2 regions of the Paenibacillus sp. Lou8.1 genome follow, and region 1 is predicted to be linked to the other one. Evidence: predicted binding sites of a transcription regulator. Region 1 holds the regulator's gene; the other holds the start of a gene.
The links. Region 1 encodes Rex, which represses fermentation and respiration genes when NADH is low (regulators of the CRP and FNR family bind a similar motif). Its sites were predicted from a motif close to TTGTGAAATATTTCACAA; they were not measured.

Region 1 (7,695 bases):
GGAATGGCCTATTTTCAACTAGATGATCCAGCAGAGGCTGTATGCCATTTTCAGAAGGTGCTGGACCTGACTGAGCAGGCAGGACTGAAGGCGGTCATCTATAATGCGCTAGGCTGTCTGTTGGCAAAGCAGGCTGACGTAGAGGAGGCGCAAAAATGTTTTGCTCTCGCACATCAGTTCGATCCTGCGTTACCCGAGCCGCTGCACAATATGGAAGCCTGTCTGTCCGGTACCGAAAAGCTTCGATACGACAGCTCCATGATGACCTGGATGTAGTTGTCAGACACCGAGCAAGACGATGCATGCCCACCTCTCAGGCGGCGTGTGCATCGTCTTTTTTGGCTGTCTTAATTTCCAAACAGGCGATCTTCTGCTATGCTAATATACAGAGTTATTATTTTTGTAAGTGTCATAAGAAAGGATTAGCCCGAATGAAATTTGCGGTATTGGATTTTGAAACGACAGGCACCCAGTCCGCGGATGACATCATTCAAGTCGGACTTGCAATTATAGATCATGATAACAGCATTTCCCGTGTTTACGGCTCTTATGTAAACCCTGGCAGATCTATTCCCCCTTTTATCACCGGGTTGACCGGAATTACAGACGATGACGTCAAGGATGCTCCTGCACTTGAAGAAATGATGATGGAGCTCGTGCCTATGCTGGACGATGTTGTACTGGTCGGTCATAATGTGGCGTTTGATTTTAATTTTTTGCAAAACGCTCTGGATCGGTGCGGTTATTTGCCGTTTAGCGGAAGAATCTTGGATACAATGGATTTTCTGAAAATTATGTTTCCATCGCTATCTTCGTATCAGTTGGGTTTTGTGTCTTCTGAGTTTGGGCTGGCGCATGATCGCCCTCACCAAGCAGACAGCGACGCGTTGGCTACGGCTGAGGTGTTTTTAAAGTGTCTGGGTGAGCTTCAAGCATTACCTTTGATAACGATACAGCGGCTTAGCGATTTGTTTGCAGAGGAAGACAGTGACCTTGGATGGTTTCTTGATGGGGTGCGTGAAGAGAAAGAGCTTGATCCTATTCAGGATCTGGAGGGACATCAGTTTTTTCGTCAGCTTGCGCTAAAAGTGGAAGATTGGACGGAGCTAGCTGCTCCGCGTAGAGAAGATGACCCGAATCCACTGTCAGGTGTTTCCTTTGAGGAGTACATGGATGATGTGCGGGACAATTTGCGTTCATCCTTGAGCCAATATGAGGAGCGCGAGGCGCAGATACAGATGATTGAGGGTGTAAATCAGGCACTGAGTGAAGACAAGCATCTGCTGATCGAAGCAGGTACAGGAACAGGGAAGTCCCTCGGCTATTTGCTCCCATCGCTGTATCACAGTGTGAAAAAAGGACAGCGAGTTATGGTAAGTACACATACGATCAACCTGCAGGAGCAATTACGCGAGCGCGACATTCCGATGCTGACCAAGGTGATTCCGTTTCCGTTCCGGGCTGCTATTTTCAAGGGTCGGGGACATTATTTGTGTCTGCGTAAGTTTGAACATAAAATAAACAGAAGAGACTTCGCGACACCGAAGGAAGATTTAATTACAGCTGCTCAGATGATCGTCTGGTTGACGCTAACAGAAACCGGTGATGATGAAGAACTGAATCTGAGCAACCGTGGTGGAGATTTCTGGGAAACGGTGGCGAGTGATTCAGAGTCCTGTCTTGGTCGTTCTTGCCCATGGTTCCGCAAATGCTATTATCATCGTGCACGCCATGAAGCAGGGATAGCGGATGTTGTTATTACGAATCACTCTAAGTTGTTTACAGACGTCAAAGCTAGTCACCAGTTGTTGCCAAGCTATGAACATCTGGTGATTGATGAAGCCCATCACCTGGAGGAAGTAGCTGGTAAGCACCTAGGTATGCATATGAAATATTTCACACTCGTGCATACACTGACGCGACTGTTCAAAGACAGCAAGAATGGACAACTGCCTTCACTTCGTCAACAGTTGGCGAAATCGGGGCACGAGAAGTCGACGGATTGGGCCTCAACCATCGATCAGATGTATCCGCTCGTGTTAGAGGTTAAGGAAACTTGGGACCTGCTAAGCGACAAGCTGTTTGGCATGTTGCCAGAACGAAGCGATGCGACACCGGGTGAAACAGGACAGTTTTCTTCCCGTCTCAAACCTTCAGCCAAGCCTGCAAAGTGGGATCAGGCGGGGGCTTTGGAAAATCAGCTATATGTAACGATGAGTGAAATTTTGCGCAAGGGCGACAAGCTGATGCTGGACGTCAAGGAAGAACATGACGATTATGCGGCGGATAGCCTTATTACAGATATCACGGGTCTGCTCAAGGATCTGGCGGGGATTCGAGAAAATTTGCGCTTTTTTATGCGACTCGATGATGAAACAACCGTATACTGGCTCGAAGCGAGTGGGCAATTCCGCAGTAAATCATTACAATTTTATGCGGTGCCCGTCGATGTGAGCCGCCAGTTGAAAGAAATGTTTTTTGACAAAAAAAGAAGCATTATTCTGACGTCTGCTACCTTATCGGTAGATAAGTCGTTTCAGTACATGATCGATCAGCTCGGCTTGCAGGAGGCCGCAGATCAAGAGCGGCTGATGACTTCGCAGCTTCCGTCACCCTTTAATTACAGGGATCAGGTGTTGCTGGTCATTCCACGGGATTTCCCAAGCGTGAAGGGCAGTGTAGGAGATGCACACTTTGTAGATATGCTCGTTAGCTCTCTAGGAGCGACTGCTCAGGCGACGCGGGGGAGAATGCTCGTTCTGTTTACTTCCTATCGGATGCTCCGGCAAGTGTATGAGCCGCTCAAAGAGGCCTTAGCATCCAGCGAAATTACTGTGCTGGGACAAGGTGTGGACAGTGGGAGTCGCAGCAAGCTAACCCGCCGTTTTCAGGAAGCCAAAGCTTCTGTATTGCTGGGAACCAGCAGCTTCTGGGAAGGCGTCGATATTCCGGGGAAGGCTCTGACTTGTCTGGCCATTGTTCGCTTGCCGTTTCAACCGCCGAATCACCCGTTGCTGGAGGCAAAAAGCGAGCTGCTCCAGCAGCAGAAGAAGAATCCATTTATGAAGCTGTCTGTACCACAAGCGGTCATTCGCTTCAAACAGGGATTTGGTCGGTTGGTTCGTACAGCGAGCGACCACGGGGTCGTTATCGTTTACGATACGCGTGTGATCGAATCCTATTACGGAAAGCACTTTTTGTACTCGTTACCGGGACCAAAAATGGAGCATATGCCATCGGAGCAAATGGTGCCCCGCATCGCCGAATGGCTCCAATCCGCCCCGGAGACCGAGGCATAACGGACGGACACTAAGTATGTTCGTTACAATTAGGGGGAGCAAGTATGAAATCAGATAAAATTTCAGAGGCTGTCGTACGGAGGTTACCCGTATATTTACGTTATCTGAATGCACTTCACAAACGGGAGGTGGCTACGGTCTCTTCTCAAGAGTTGGGACAGAGGCTAGATTTAAACCCGGCCCAAATCCGTAAAGATCTCGCCTATTTTGGAGATTTTGGTCGGAAGGGTATCGGTTATGATGTTTCTTATCTAATTGAGAAAATACGCCATATCCTGAAAATCGATCAGCAAATTAATGTAGTATTGGTCGGAGCGGGTAATCTGGGGCAAGCCCTTTCGAATTATAACGCTTATTTAAAAGACAATATGAAGATTGTAGCGGTATTTGATGCGTTTCCAGATAAGGTAGGGACCAAGATCAATACATTGGTCGTGCAACCGATGGATGAACTGGAAACGACTGTGAAAGAAAAAAACATTCGAATCGGGATTATTACCGTACCTGATTTTGAAGCACAGCACGTGGCTGACAGGCTTATTGATAGCGGAATTGGAGCGATCCTGAACTTTGCACCGACTACTCTCAAGGCACCGGCCAACATTCGGATTCATGCCACAGACTTTACAACTGATTTGCTTAGCCTCGCTTATTATTTGGAGGACGGAAAGGAAGAAACACAATATGACAGTGAATAAATGGATGATTAAAAACGGCTCTTTTGCCGTAAATGGACCAGAAGCTGGGGTAATCCATGGTTTTATGATTGTGGAAGATAGCCGCATTACTTACATTGGCGAGACTTTGCCTTCGGGTGAGGAAGAGACGGAAGCGATCGATGGTAAGGGGCTTTTGTTTTTACCTGGTCTGATTAATACTCATGGTCATGCGGCGATGTCTCTGCTGCGTGGGCATGGAGATGACTTGGCACTTCAAGTATGGCTTCAGGAAAAAATGTGGCCTATGGAAGCCAAGTTTACATCTACGGACGTGTACTGGGGTACGTCGTTGTCTGTGCTGGAAATGCTGAAAGGTGGAACAACGACCTTCCTGGACATGTACGATCATATGGATGAGGTGGCTCGTGTGGCTGAAGAGTCAGGTATTCGTGCAAGTCTGATGCGTGGAGCAATTGGACTATGTTCGGAGGAAGAACAGCGAATCAAGCTGGCTGAGGCCGTAACTTTTGCGCGTAACTGGCATGGTAAAGCAGACGGGCGTATTACAACGATGATGTCACCGCATGCGCCATACACCTGTCCACCTGCGTTTATTGAAAAATTCGTACAAGCTGCGCATGATCTGGATTTGCCGCTGCATACGCACATGTCTGAGACGATCGCCGAAGTGGAGCAAAACGTACGTGACTACGGTTTGCGTCCAGTTGCACACTTGGATAAGCTTGGTTTTTTCTCCCGTCCTTCGCTTGTTGCCCATGGCGTTCATTTGAATGACGAAGAAATAGCTTTACTGGCTGAACGTGGTGTAGCGGTTTCGCACAACCCAGGTAGCAACTTGAAGCTGGCAAGTGGTGTGGCAAGAGTGCCTGAATTGCTGCGTGCAGGGGTTACCGTTTCTCTCGGAACGGATGGTCCTGCCAGTAATAATAACCTGGATATGTTCGAGGAAATGCGTCTGGCAGCACTTATTCACAAGGGTGTATCTGGTGACCCTACGGCAGTTCCTGCGAGTGAAGCGCTGCGTCTGGCAACAGAATACGGTGCAAAGTCAATTGGTTTAAAAGAAGTAGGAGCGTTGGCAGCAGGCAACAAGGCTGACTTTATCGCGCTGGATCTGAATCAGGCACATTTCTTGCCGCGTACAGATCTTATTTCCCATGCGGTATACTCAGCAAGCGCCAAAGACGTGGTTCACGTATGGGTAGACGGTCGTCAGGTTGTGAAAAACGGCGAATGCCTGACTATGGACGAGGAACGCATCAAACATGAGGCACAAGCCGCCTTTGAAGGGCTGCTGTCGCGCTAATTCAGGTGTCACATCCCCTTAGAGAGGAAGCACGGGTTTGAAAAATAAGAAAAAGTGGATAGCGGTCGCCATTTTGGCCGTAATACTGATCCTGGTCAGCATTTTCTGGTATTATTCCTATGTTACTCAAGACCAGGTGGCTGAGAAAAATGCCGCTATCATTAAGGCCAAGCAATCAGGTGGTCTGGTTAGCACGACTCAAACATGGAAGTCTGTGTGGGATCAGGTATATTGGGTGGTTCAAGGGAAAAATGCACAGAATGAAAATATAATGGTGTGGGTTCCTTTTCAAAAAGTGGAAGGACAACCTAACGTACCTGCCGCAGATAATAGCGGTGTTCACACCGAACTGCTGAAGAATGGAGTCGATGAGCAAAAAATGACGGCAATAATTCAGCAGCAGCTTCCAGGTGTAAAAATTGTAAGGCTTCAGCCGAGTGTGTTCAATGGCGAATATGTGTGGCAGTTGTTTTACGATGATGGAAGTCATCATTACTACAGCTTTTATCGTTTCTCAGATGGGGTAGCGACGGGTGTAAAATATACTTTGCCCAATAACTAGCTGGTTGAGGATTAGCAGATGTGGAATGAATGACTAGTAAATAATTGAAAGCTTAAGAAAAAGACGTAAATGCGATGAAATTCGTATTTACGTCTTTTAGTCTTGCTATGCCGTAAAATGGGCTGAAAGCCAGTGAAGCATCTTTACCAATCCATTTTCTCTCTAGGGCAAATTCATCTTTATGGCGGGCAGTACGGAGTGAAAGATTTGAATCTGGAGAAGCGGAGCGTTCGCCTTTGCCGCCGGATTTTCTCCGTAAGAATCTAATCGAAAAAAATCCGGTGGCAACAGCGATCGTAAGATCAAATCCTACACGCATCGTCTCGCCTCCACCTTAACCAAAGATTTTGCCTCATCACAACTCCTCCACACATTGCCTTCGATATTAGATATACGTTATGATATACTATATTTTATAAGTGATAGACAAAAATGATAGAAAAAAGAATTGCTGATCGCTGTAAGATCATGCAATTTGGTTGTTTGTTGACATTCGTCCCGTTTCTTCTGGGTTTTACATTTTGAGAGGAGGATGTTGTTTGAAATTGCGTGCAGTTCCTATCGTTGTGGCGGCAGTTTTGGCAGCTTTGCTGCTATTTGGGGGATGGTTCATTTACCGTCAGGTTACAATGCAAAGCCCTCTGGAAAAACTGGTTTCTCAATATCCAGGCGTGACAAGCGCTCAAATAGATATTAAACAGGATCAGGTTGTATTGAAACTAGATCTCAAACCGCAGGCGGATGTGGCCGGATTAGTCGATGTGGTTAAGCAAAAAGGACAAACCATCATTGGCAGCCGTACCATTAAGCTGGATATTGAAGATCGTTCCAATTCAGCACTGAATCAATGGTGGTCTGAGGCTATGTTTCCTGTAGCCGAAGCGATGGAAAATAAAAAGTATACTCAAATTTCATCTACAGTTGAGCAGATGAAAAAGAAAAAGACGGGTATCAAAGCTGATACCGACATGGATTCGAACAATGTCTATATCCGACTCAGCGAAGGGAAAGCGACCAAATTTATCGTTTTGCCACGTCAATCTCAGCAAATGGGGGTATGGCCTAATGCCTAGATGGATCAAGGAAACATTAATCGGCATAGTGCCGGTGACTATTATATTTCTCGTTTTTATTGGGGTGAATATTATCCCTCTTCTAGTTGCTGGCGTGATGCTCAGCGGCTTGTTAATGCTCATGCATGCACGTGGTGGCTTGGCCGTAGGTGCTGGGCAAGAACGTAAACGCAAAAAAAATGGTCCGGACAAGCTGACTTTTGAGGAAATCGGTGGGCAGGAAAGCGCTAAACAGGAGTTGCGTGAGGCCCTGGACTTTTTGAATCGACATGATGAAATTTCTAAGTTTGGTATCCGTCCATTAAAAGGTGTTCTGCTCACAGGTCCTCCGGGAACAGGGAAAACACTGATGGCGAAAGCAGCCGCACACTATACTAATTCTGTATTTGTTGCAGCCTCAGGTAGTGAATTTGTTGAAATGTACGTTGGTGTTGGTGCGGGTCGTGTCCGTGAGTTGTTTCGGGAGGCACGTACTCGTGCAGCCAAGGAAAAGAAGGAAAATGCGATTATTTTTATTGACGAGATCGACGTAATTGGTGGTAAGCGTGAGGGTGGACAGCAACGAGAATATGATCAGACTTTGAATCAGTTGCTGACAGAAATGGATGGCATTTATTCGGCAGATACACCGCGGATTTTGATCATTGCAGCAACAAACCGTAAAGAAATGCTGGACAGTGCCTTAACGCGTCCAGGGCGTTTTGACCGTCATATTCAAGTGGATTTGCCTGATAAGAAGGGCCGTCTTCATATTCTTAAAATTCATGCCAAAAAC
Region 2 (7,695 bases), on a different contig from region 1:
ATGTCGGCTGCGAATCCGTTAATTGGCTCGATTTTAAAAATCTTGGTTCCCATCGTCTTGATGATTTTCCAGCCCCCGATAGACGTACCCAGCGCCATGGCTGTTGCGGCTGAAATTTTCACCCACATGGGTACTTCCAAATGGTCCTGATACCCCGCCGAAACGAGTGCGAATGTAATAATCCCCATCGCCTTTTGAGCATCATTCGTACCATGCGTGAACGACTGAAGCGCTGCCGTAATGACCTGCATTGTACGAAACCCTTTGTTTACCGTATGCGGACTACGACGAGCGAAGATGTATTTTAAAATTATCATCACGATGTAACCGACAACAAAAGCAATCAACGGGGAGAAAATAAGTCCTTCGACAATCCCGATGAAGCCGCTCCAGTTTAATTTATCCGATCCCGCACCTACATACACCGCTCCAGCCAATGCACCAATTAGTGCATGAGAAGAGGATGAAGGAATACCGAACCACCAGGTTAAGAGGTTCCAGATAATCGCAGCGATCAGCGTCGCAATGACGATATCAATTCCATTCGTAAGCTTGGTTGGATCAGCGACACTTCCACCAATGGTCTTCGCAACGCCTGTAAACAATATTGCCCCGAGAAAGTTCATGACTGCAGCCATAATAATCGCACGTCGCGGGGTCAATGCACGGGTCGATACCGAAGTTGCAATCGCGTTCGCCGTATCATGAAAACCATTAATAAAATCAAATGCCAGAGCAAGAAAAATAACAATACCCAATACCAGTAAACTTGTATCCATGTAAAAGGACTCCCTTACGAGTTACGCATAATGATGGATTCCAGCATATTTGCAACATCCTCGCATGAATCCGTTGTCGTTTCAAGGCGTTCGTACAATTCTTTGCGTTTAATCAGTTCAATAGGGTCAGTTACAGTTGCAAACAGGTTTTTGATGCAAATACGCAATAATTCATCCCCCTGATTTTCCAAATCATTCAGGCGAATAGTGTATTCACGAATGGCCAGCAATTTTTTCTGTGAAAGCAAATGTACAGCTTTCTGAATTTCGTAAGCTGATTGACGCAGAATATCAGCGAACTGCACAATATACTCGTCCGGCTCCGTAATGTTGTACATATAAAAACGGGAAGCCGTCGCTTCAAGACCGTCCAACACATCATCCATGGTTGTTGTCAGTTCCATGATGTCGTCGCGTTCCAACGGCGTAATGAAGGTCTTGTTCAGCTCAGTAATAATCGTGTGTGTGTAATCATCACACTTATTTTCATACTTCTTCATTTCATTTGTAAACAAAGTCACATCCTGAAGATTTGAAGTATGTTGGGCAAAATAATCGGCTGCTTGCACGATCGTATCTGCCATATTTTCCAACGTCTCGAAGAATATATCCTTTTTCTTCAATCTCATAACGATTACCCCTTTACGAAAATATCCGCAACCTGTTTCGACTGCAATAGACAACCTTTGCTATCTTATCACACTCATCAATGTTTTTGTAATGTTTGTAAAAGCAAATTTCATGACATACGTATACAGTGCCCGACATGGAAGGTCATTATCCGACAATTTTTTCCTAAAAAGGTGTATTTCGTTTTCTAATTTGCTGCTATGGTTACATGTTCCTTTAGTGAAGTATCTGCAGGTACCACATGTATATAGGATGTACCTGGCGTTAACGGGATTTCAACCCCATTTTTCATAAAACGAATCGCATCGCCTGGTGTATGCTGCCACTCAGCCTGTATTAACTGTCCTTGTTGAAACACCATGGCCTCTCCACTGCCGTCCAGCTCAACACCTAATCTGCCCACATCATCCAACGTTCGATGTCTAGCGCTCATTACAATAACATTGGCTGCTGAGAGCTGTTGGTTATTATTTTGATCCACATGTGACTTTTCGTTCACAAAACGCTTATATTGTTGATTCGCTGGATCATAGGTATAAGATACTCGATAGCTTTTAAGCAAAAACCGAATTTGCAAAGATGCTGCTGTCTCGTCCACCATAACTGGGGTTTCACCGGATTTAAGGTAAGAATATACTGGAACGTCCGTATGCTTGGCATACCCTTTACTATCGCTTCCTTTGCGCAGTCTGTTCACGTCTGTGTATAAATTATGTGGAGGACGACGATCTTTGCTTCGCCAGAAGTAAGCCCCTCCATTTGAAATCTCATCCAGATGTTCCTTCCGTTGCTGCTGTAAAATCGCATAGGCATCTGTGCTTCCCCCTGCGTGTATCGGCAACGCACCATAGGTTTCGCCCAGCTCAATCAAATACGGTCGAATGCTACGGACCGGTCCGATCTTTACATCTCCACCATGACTTTGGAAAAAAGCGACCAGACGGGTAATCCCGCCTTCTGCAAGAACTTCATATACCATGTCTGCCTGGCTAAGTCCTGCCTGAGGACGTGCAGCCGGAGCATTGTTAATCATGACAGCGAGCGGCCGCTCCAAAACAGGCTGCTCCACCGGAAGACCGGTAAGCGGAGCTGTAAATGCCGGAATAGACTGCTCCTTCGGCGGTTCAAGTGCCTCCTTCTCTGTTTCTTGCTTGGTCGGTTGGGGAACGGATTCAGATTCACCCGTATTGGACATAGCAGTACAAGACATCAGCGTCATGCATAACAGAGCTGAGGCCATCACACGCAACCAATGATTTCGTTGGGAAATGGGCCCGGACAAGTTCATCCCTCCACTTAGTTATTTTTCTCATTATAAGCTTTATTTCCTGTTTTTGTCTTGATTGAAGCGTAACCACTCTATAGAATACTTATCTAAAGACATTAAAATTTAAAAAATATTCGGACTTTGTGATTTTTATCACAAATAACTGTAACTGAACCTACTACAATAAAGGTGTAGCAAAGATGATCATCCCCAACAAAATGAAATACAACCAACATTATAGATTAAGAAAGAGGAGTGGTTTGAATGTTTAACAGCTGGTTACGTGAAAACAAAGTCGCAATGTGGTTGCTGACTGTAGTACGGGTTTATCTAGGTTATGAATGGATGACCCACGGACTTGAAAAGCTGACAGGTGGATTCGATGCAGGCGGATTTATCTCGGGGGCCATTGCTAAAACAGGTGGAGACCATCCCGCTGTACAAGGCTGGTGGGGATCGTTCCTGGAAGCCTTTGCCCTGCCGAATGTAGGTTTGTTCAACGTCCTGATCCCATTGGGTGAGTTCTTGGTCGGGGTTGGCCTGCTTCTCGGTACATTGACTACACTGGCTGCTTTAATGGCTATGGTTATGAACTTCTCGTTCCTGTTCTCGGGTACAGTAAGCACCAATGCAATCTACCTGCTGTTTGAAATCTTCCTTGTAGTTGCTGGTGCAAATGCCGGAAGAATTGGCTTTGACCGTTGGGTACTGCCCTTCCTGCGTGGACTGTTTCGTAAAAATAAAGATACCTTTCCAGCGGACCCTAGTCGAAAAATAGCTTAAACTGGCTAAAAAAGAACGTGCCTTCTAATTAATCGAAGACGCAAAATACACAAAAGAACTTCCATTCCCACACACCATGTGGATTCGGAAGTTCTTTTTTTACATTTACGTATCACTTTCTTGACCAAAAGCCCAACAATTGAGACTTAACGAACCAAGGACATACGATTGAAAAAGCTTACGCGCGGAGCGCTCATGATCCGCAGCCCCCATCGCATAAAACAAAGGTGAAAAATGCTCTATTCCATAAGAAGGTACCGCCTGTTTGGCATATGGAGCCTTCTTGTCATATTGGAATAGGTGACGCAAATTCCAGTCTTGAAGCTGCTGTGCAATCCAGTCATCATATTGAACGGCCCAATCGGCTGGCTCACTCGTCTGCTTGAGTGTCCGCAAGTTGTGGACCAGTCCACCGCTACCGATAATCAAAATTCCTTGTTTTCGCAACGGCGCCAGCATCCGCCCAATCTCGTATTGCTCCTGGGGAGCGCGCCGAGAATCAATGGATAAGGGTACGACCGGTATGTCTGCATCAGGATATATATGCCGCAAAACCACCCATGCTCCATGATCCAGTCCTCGGTTCCGAACCGGCTGGTGGAACAGGTTATGCTGACTGAACAGATGCTCTATCTCCTCATACAGCTTTGGATCGCCTGGTGCAGGGTAATCAATTGAGTACATTTCTTCGGGAAAGCCATAGAAATCGTGCAACGCTGCATGCTGATCATCCGCGCCAATACATTGATCGGGGCTATCCCAATGCGCGGAAAAAATGACAATTCCTTTGGGTCGGGGCAGGCTCGCGCCCAACTTTGCAAGAAAGCTGGTATATGCGTTATTTTCTACAGCCAGTGTCGGTGAACCATGCGCAACAAAAATTGAGGGTAATGTCATCGCTGCCAACCTCCACACGCCAGTATAGTGTTACTCTTCCATTTTACTCCGGCGGAGGCGCAATTTCCAATACAATCCGTTACACACTGAAATCAGATCATCCAGTGCTGCCAATCCCGTTGAATATTTTCCTGTTCATCCAGCCATTCAAGTGTTCGATCAATCAGCCGTTGCCGCTCTTTACCTGACGAGAAAGTGTGATCTCCCTGGAAAATAATCTCTTTATCACAGCGTCCCTCTGGACGCATCCAGAATATCTTTTGAAACAGAAATGCATAATCCACAGGAATAATATCATCCGAGGTGCCATGAACAACGAGCACATCTCCGTTAAATTTAACGGCCTCCTGGAACGGCTGAAATTGAGCTAACGACTCAAAATAAGCAGGCGTAAACTTATAGCCCAAATAGTCGGCATGACCGGTTTTAACAGACTCATCGTACACGCTTCGCTCCGTAATTTTGACGATGTCATTGAACGGATAGCCCACTGCGGACCAAAGAACCAGATTTTGTACTCTCTTGTCCCGTACGGCTGTGAGAAGGGCAACTGCGCCCCCCAGACTGTGACCGATCAGCGTCACCTTGGTCGGGTCAATGTCCGCGCAATTGACGGCGTAATCCAACACGGTACGTGTCTGATTAATCATGGACTCTAACCCCTGCTTGCCATATTCCCCCGTGCTTTCTCCACAACCGGCAAAATCAAAGCGCAGGACAAAGTATCCCCCTTCGGCCAGTTCACGCGCAGTCTTGACGAATAATCGATCTACTCCGATACGATTGCCTACAAAACCGTGACATATAACAACGAGAGGAACCCTTCTCTGACGATCTCCCTCATTTGTACGGTTTGGATAATGAATTGTTGCTGCCAGTTCTTCATGTTCAAAGCGAATTCCAATTTGCCGTTCCATCCTGATTCCCCCTGTTTCAAGCTTCACTACACATTTATGAATTCAAACTCATATCGTAACGTGGAATATCCATCCAGGGTATTCATTCACTTTAATTCCGATAAGTTTAATAAGATTTTATAGTAAAGTCAGTCTATCATCGCCCTGCTTCCTTGTCAACCTGTCAGTTCACATCGTAAAAAAAGTAAACAAATAGCGCTCCCCGATGCGATTCCGGAGAACGCTATACTACATTTATTAGAGTGAATCCACTACATTAAAAGTAGACATTCGTTATTCGTAGCTGTTCCTAAACATTTGGTGGGTCTCCGTTCGTCCCTCCCACTCCAGCTTACAAGAGGCGCTGTTATGTTCATCCTCATGCCACAGGCTGCGGTAGTTCTGTTCACCTAGTTCACCCGCAAATTCTGTATCCTCAGCCATTTCGATATCGTCCAGTATACGGTACGTTGGAGATGATCCTTGAACGCTCCGGTGACTCACATTTGTAGACGAGGCCACCCCGCTATTCCCGTTCGAAGCGTTTGCCAGTCGTTTTTGGACTGAATAATCTGCCTGGTTCTCCAGTTTCATGATGCCACACCCTCTTAACGTTTATATTCAGGTTGCTCTATATGCTCACCCTGTATCCAGTTTGAGGAGAATGCAGCGGTAATATACATTTTATAGATAAAGTCTTTTGCCATCCGACGCTTCCTCACGTATACTGTCTTTGTTACGAAATGGCGGTTCCATCAGCCCGGGATACGCTCATAAAGCAGGAGGAAGAAATGAATAAAGCAAAAAATTATACGCTTATTGCATGGATTGCCTTGTCTATGTTTTTCTTGACACAGGCAATTATCGGATGGTTTGTCACCTTTACAGGTGGGAATATCAAACCCTTTGAAAAAATCAGCCTATCCACCCTTATCATCATCGCCGCAGGAGCCATTCTACTCGTTGAAGCTTTGATGAATTTTATGGACCGTCCCGAAGAAGGCGAGGAGACACAACAGCCAGACCATGCCCCTGTAGAGCCCCAGATGAATCTTAAATCCATCTTGATGTATGTTGTGTTAGTTGTCGTGATTCTTGTCGCCGGACTGGCGCTGCGCAGTGTACTGCCAGTATTCAGAATCTCACCTTGGGTGAATTTAATTCTCGCCGCCATTGGATTTATTGGACTCAAACCGATTTTTCTGCGTAAAAAACGTTCATAGCCCGCAATTCTCATTATATGGAGCTGCCTCATTTTGGATCGCAGCAGCTCCTTTTCATTTCGATCAGGCAACCGACTTACAGCTTGGGTGTGCGCCAAAAAGCCGTATTCCTGGCCTGCAAGAAGCTGCATGGGGGAATACGGCTTGATATACTTTAGAACTTATTTGGAAAATAGTTGTTCTGCATTATCCAGAGCAATTTTATGTCCCATCGCGGAATAGTCCAGCCAAGGTTGTCCGTCCAACATGTAGACATGCCCTTGCTTCACCGCCTTAAGACCTTGCCATACTGTATTTCCTTCCAGCTGCTTGTATACCTTTTGGGCATCCGCACCTTTACTGATGATAACAAGGATCGCATCAGCATCATAATCCGGTAAAACCTCTTGGGAAACAACCTGATAAGCCTTGTTGATCTTTTCTACACCTTTGGCTGGCTTCAAGCCCAAGTCCTGATACAACAGCGGTCCTACCGGACGCTTCATCCCCATAACACGGACCTCTTTCGCCGTCACACGTACAGCCATAACCGTTCCGTCCCCAATTTTTGAATGAATCAGCTTTTTGACTCGTTCCTTCTGTGTATCATAATCTTTTAGAAATGCGTCTGCCTGTGCTTCATGTTTGACCATAACGGCTATTTTTTTCAATTGATCCTTCCATGTGCCTTCATCCAGATCAAAAACTTCGGTTGGCGCAATTTTTTCAAACTTGGCCACATCGGTTCCCGAATATTTTTTATCCAAGAAAATATGATCAGGTTGAAGCTCCAGTACCGCTTCCATATCCGGGTCTGTGACAACACCTAGCTTACGGGTATTTTGAAGACGATCTTTTACATGGGGAAGAAAATCCTTCACATCTCCACCAATGACCGAACCAGCCGGAGTAATGCCCAATGCCAGCAGGTTGTTCGTCAAATGAATAGACATCGAAGCAATACGCGAATCCGCACTAATGGTTGTCTGCGCACTGCCAGCCGCTTTCGTATCGGTAGCCTGCTTGTCGGCTGCTTGTCCGCAAGCGGACAGCATGATCATGCATACAACAAGAGTTGTGACTATCCATGAACGTTTAAAACCTGAACCCTCAAATTTGTGTTTTCTCATGATTACTCTCTCCTATGCTACAGAAACTCTACATTATAACGATCAATATAGAAGGCTTCTACTTAGTTATTAATTTCAGCGGGTTGTATCATTTGCACCATATGATTTCAT

Region 2: NLX78_RS18040 (DoxX family membrane protein) is a predicted target of Rex. The motif match lies at 2,818-2,835, and genes of this name have one in related genera.

The regions. Positions count from the first base shown of each region.
Region 1 is NZ_JANAVN010000016.1:108,855-116,549, forward strand. It holds gene NLX78_RS21555 (tetratricopeptide repeat protein) at 1-276, shown strand, start outside; gene dinG (ATP-dependent DNA helicase DinG) at 432-3,299, shown strand; gene NLX78_RS21565 (redox-sensing transcriptional repressor Rex) at 3,344-3,997, shown strand; gene NLX78_RS21570 (amidohydrolase) at 3,984-5,285, shown strand; gene NLX78_RS21575 (cell wall elongation regulator TseB-like domain-containing protein) at 5,323-5,847, shown strand; gene NLX78_RS21580 (hypothetical protein) at 5,900-6,166, opposite strand; gene NLX78_RS21585 (hypothetical protein) at 6,387-6,920, shown strand; gene NLX78_RS21590 (AAA family ATPase) at 6,913-7,695, shown strand, end outside.
Region 2 is NZ_JANAVN010000012.1:157,202-164,896, forward strand. It holds gene NLX78_RS18025 (inorganic phosphate transporter) at 1-779, opposite strand, end outside; gene NLX78_RS18030 (DUF47 domain-containing protein) at 794-1,408, opposite strand; gene NLX78_RS18035 (DUF3048 domain-containing protein) at 1,597-2,691, opposite strand; gene NLX78_RS18040 (DoxX family membrane protein) at 2,941-3,459, shown strand; gene NLX78_RS18045 (dioxygenase family protein) at 3,565-4,356, opposite strand; gene NLX78_RS18050 (alpha/beta hydrolase) at 4,449-5,273, opposite strand; gene NLX78_RS18055 (hypothetical protein) at 5,547-5,846, opposite strand; gene NLX78_RS18060 (hypothetical protein) at 6,044-6,475, shown strand; gene NLX78_RS18065 (ABC transporter substrate-binding protein) at 6,637-7,584, opposite strand.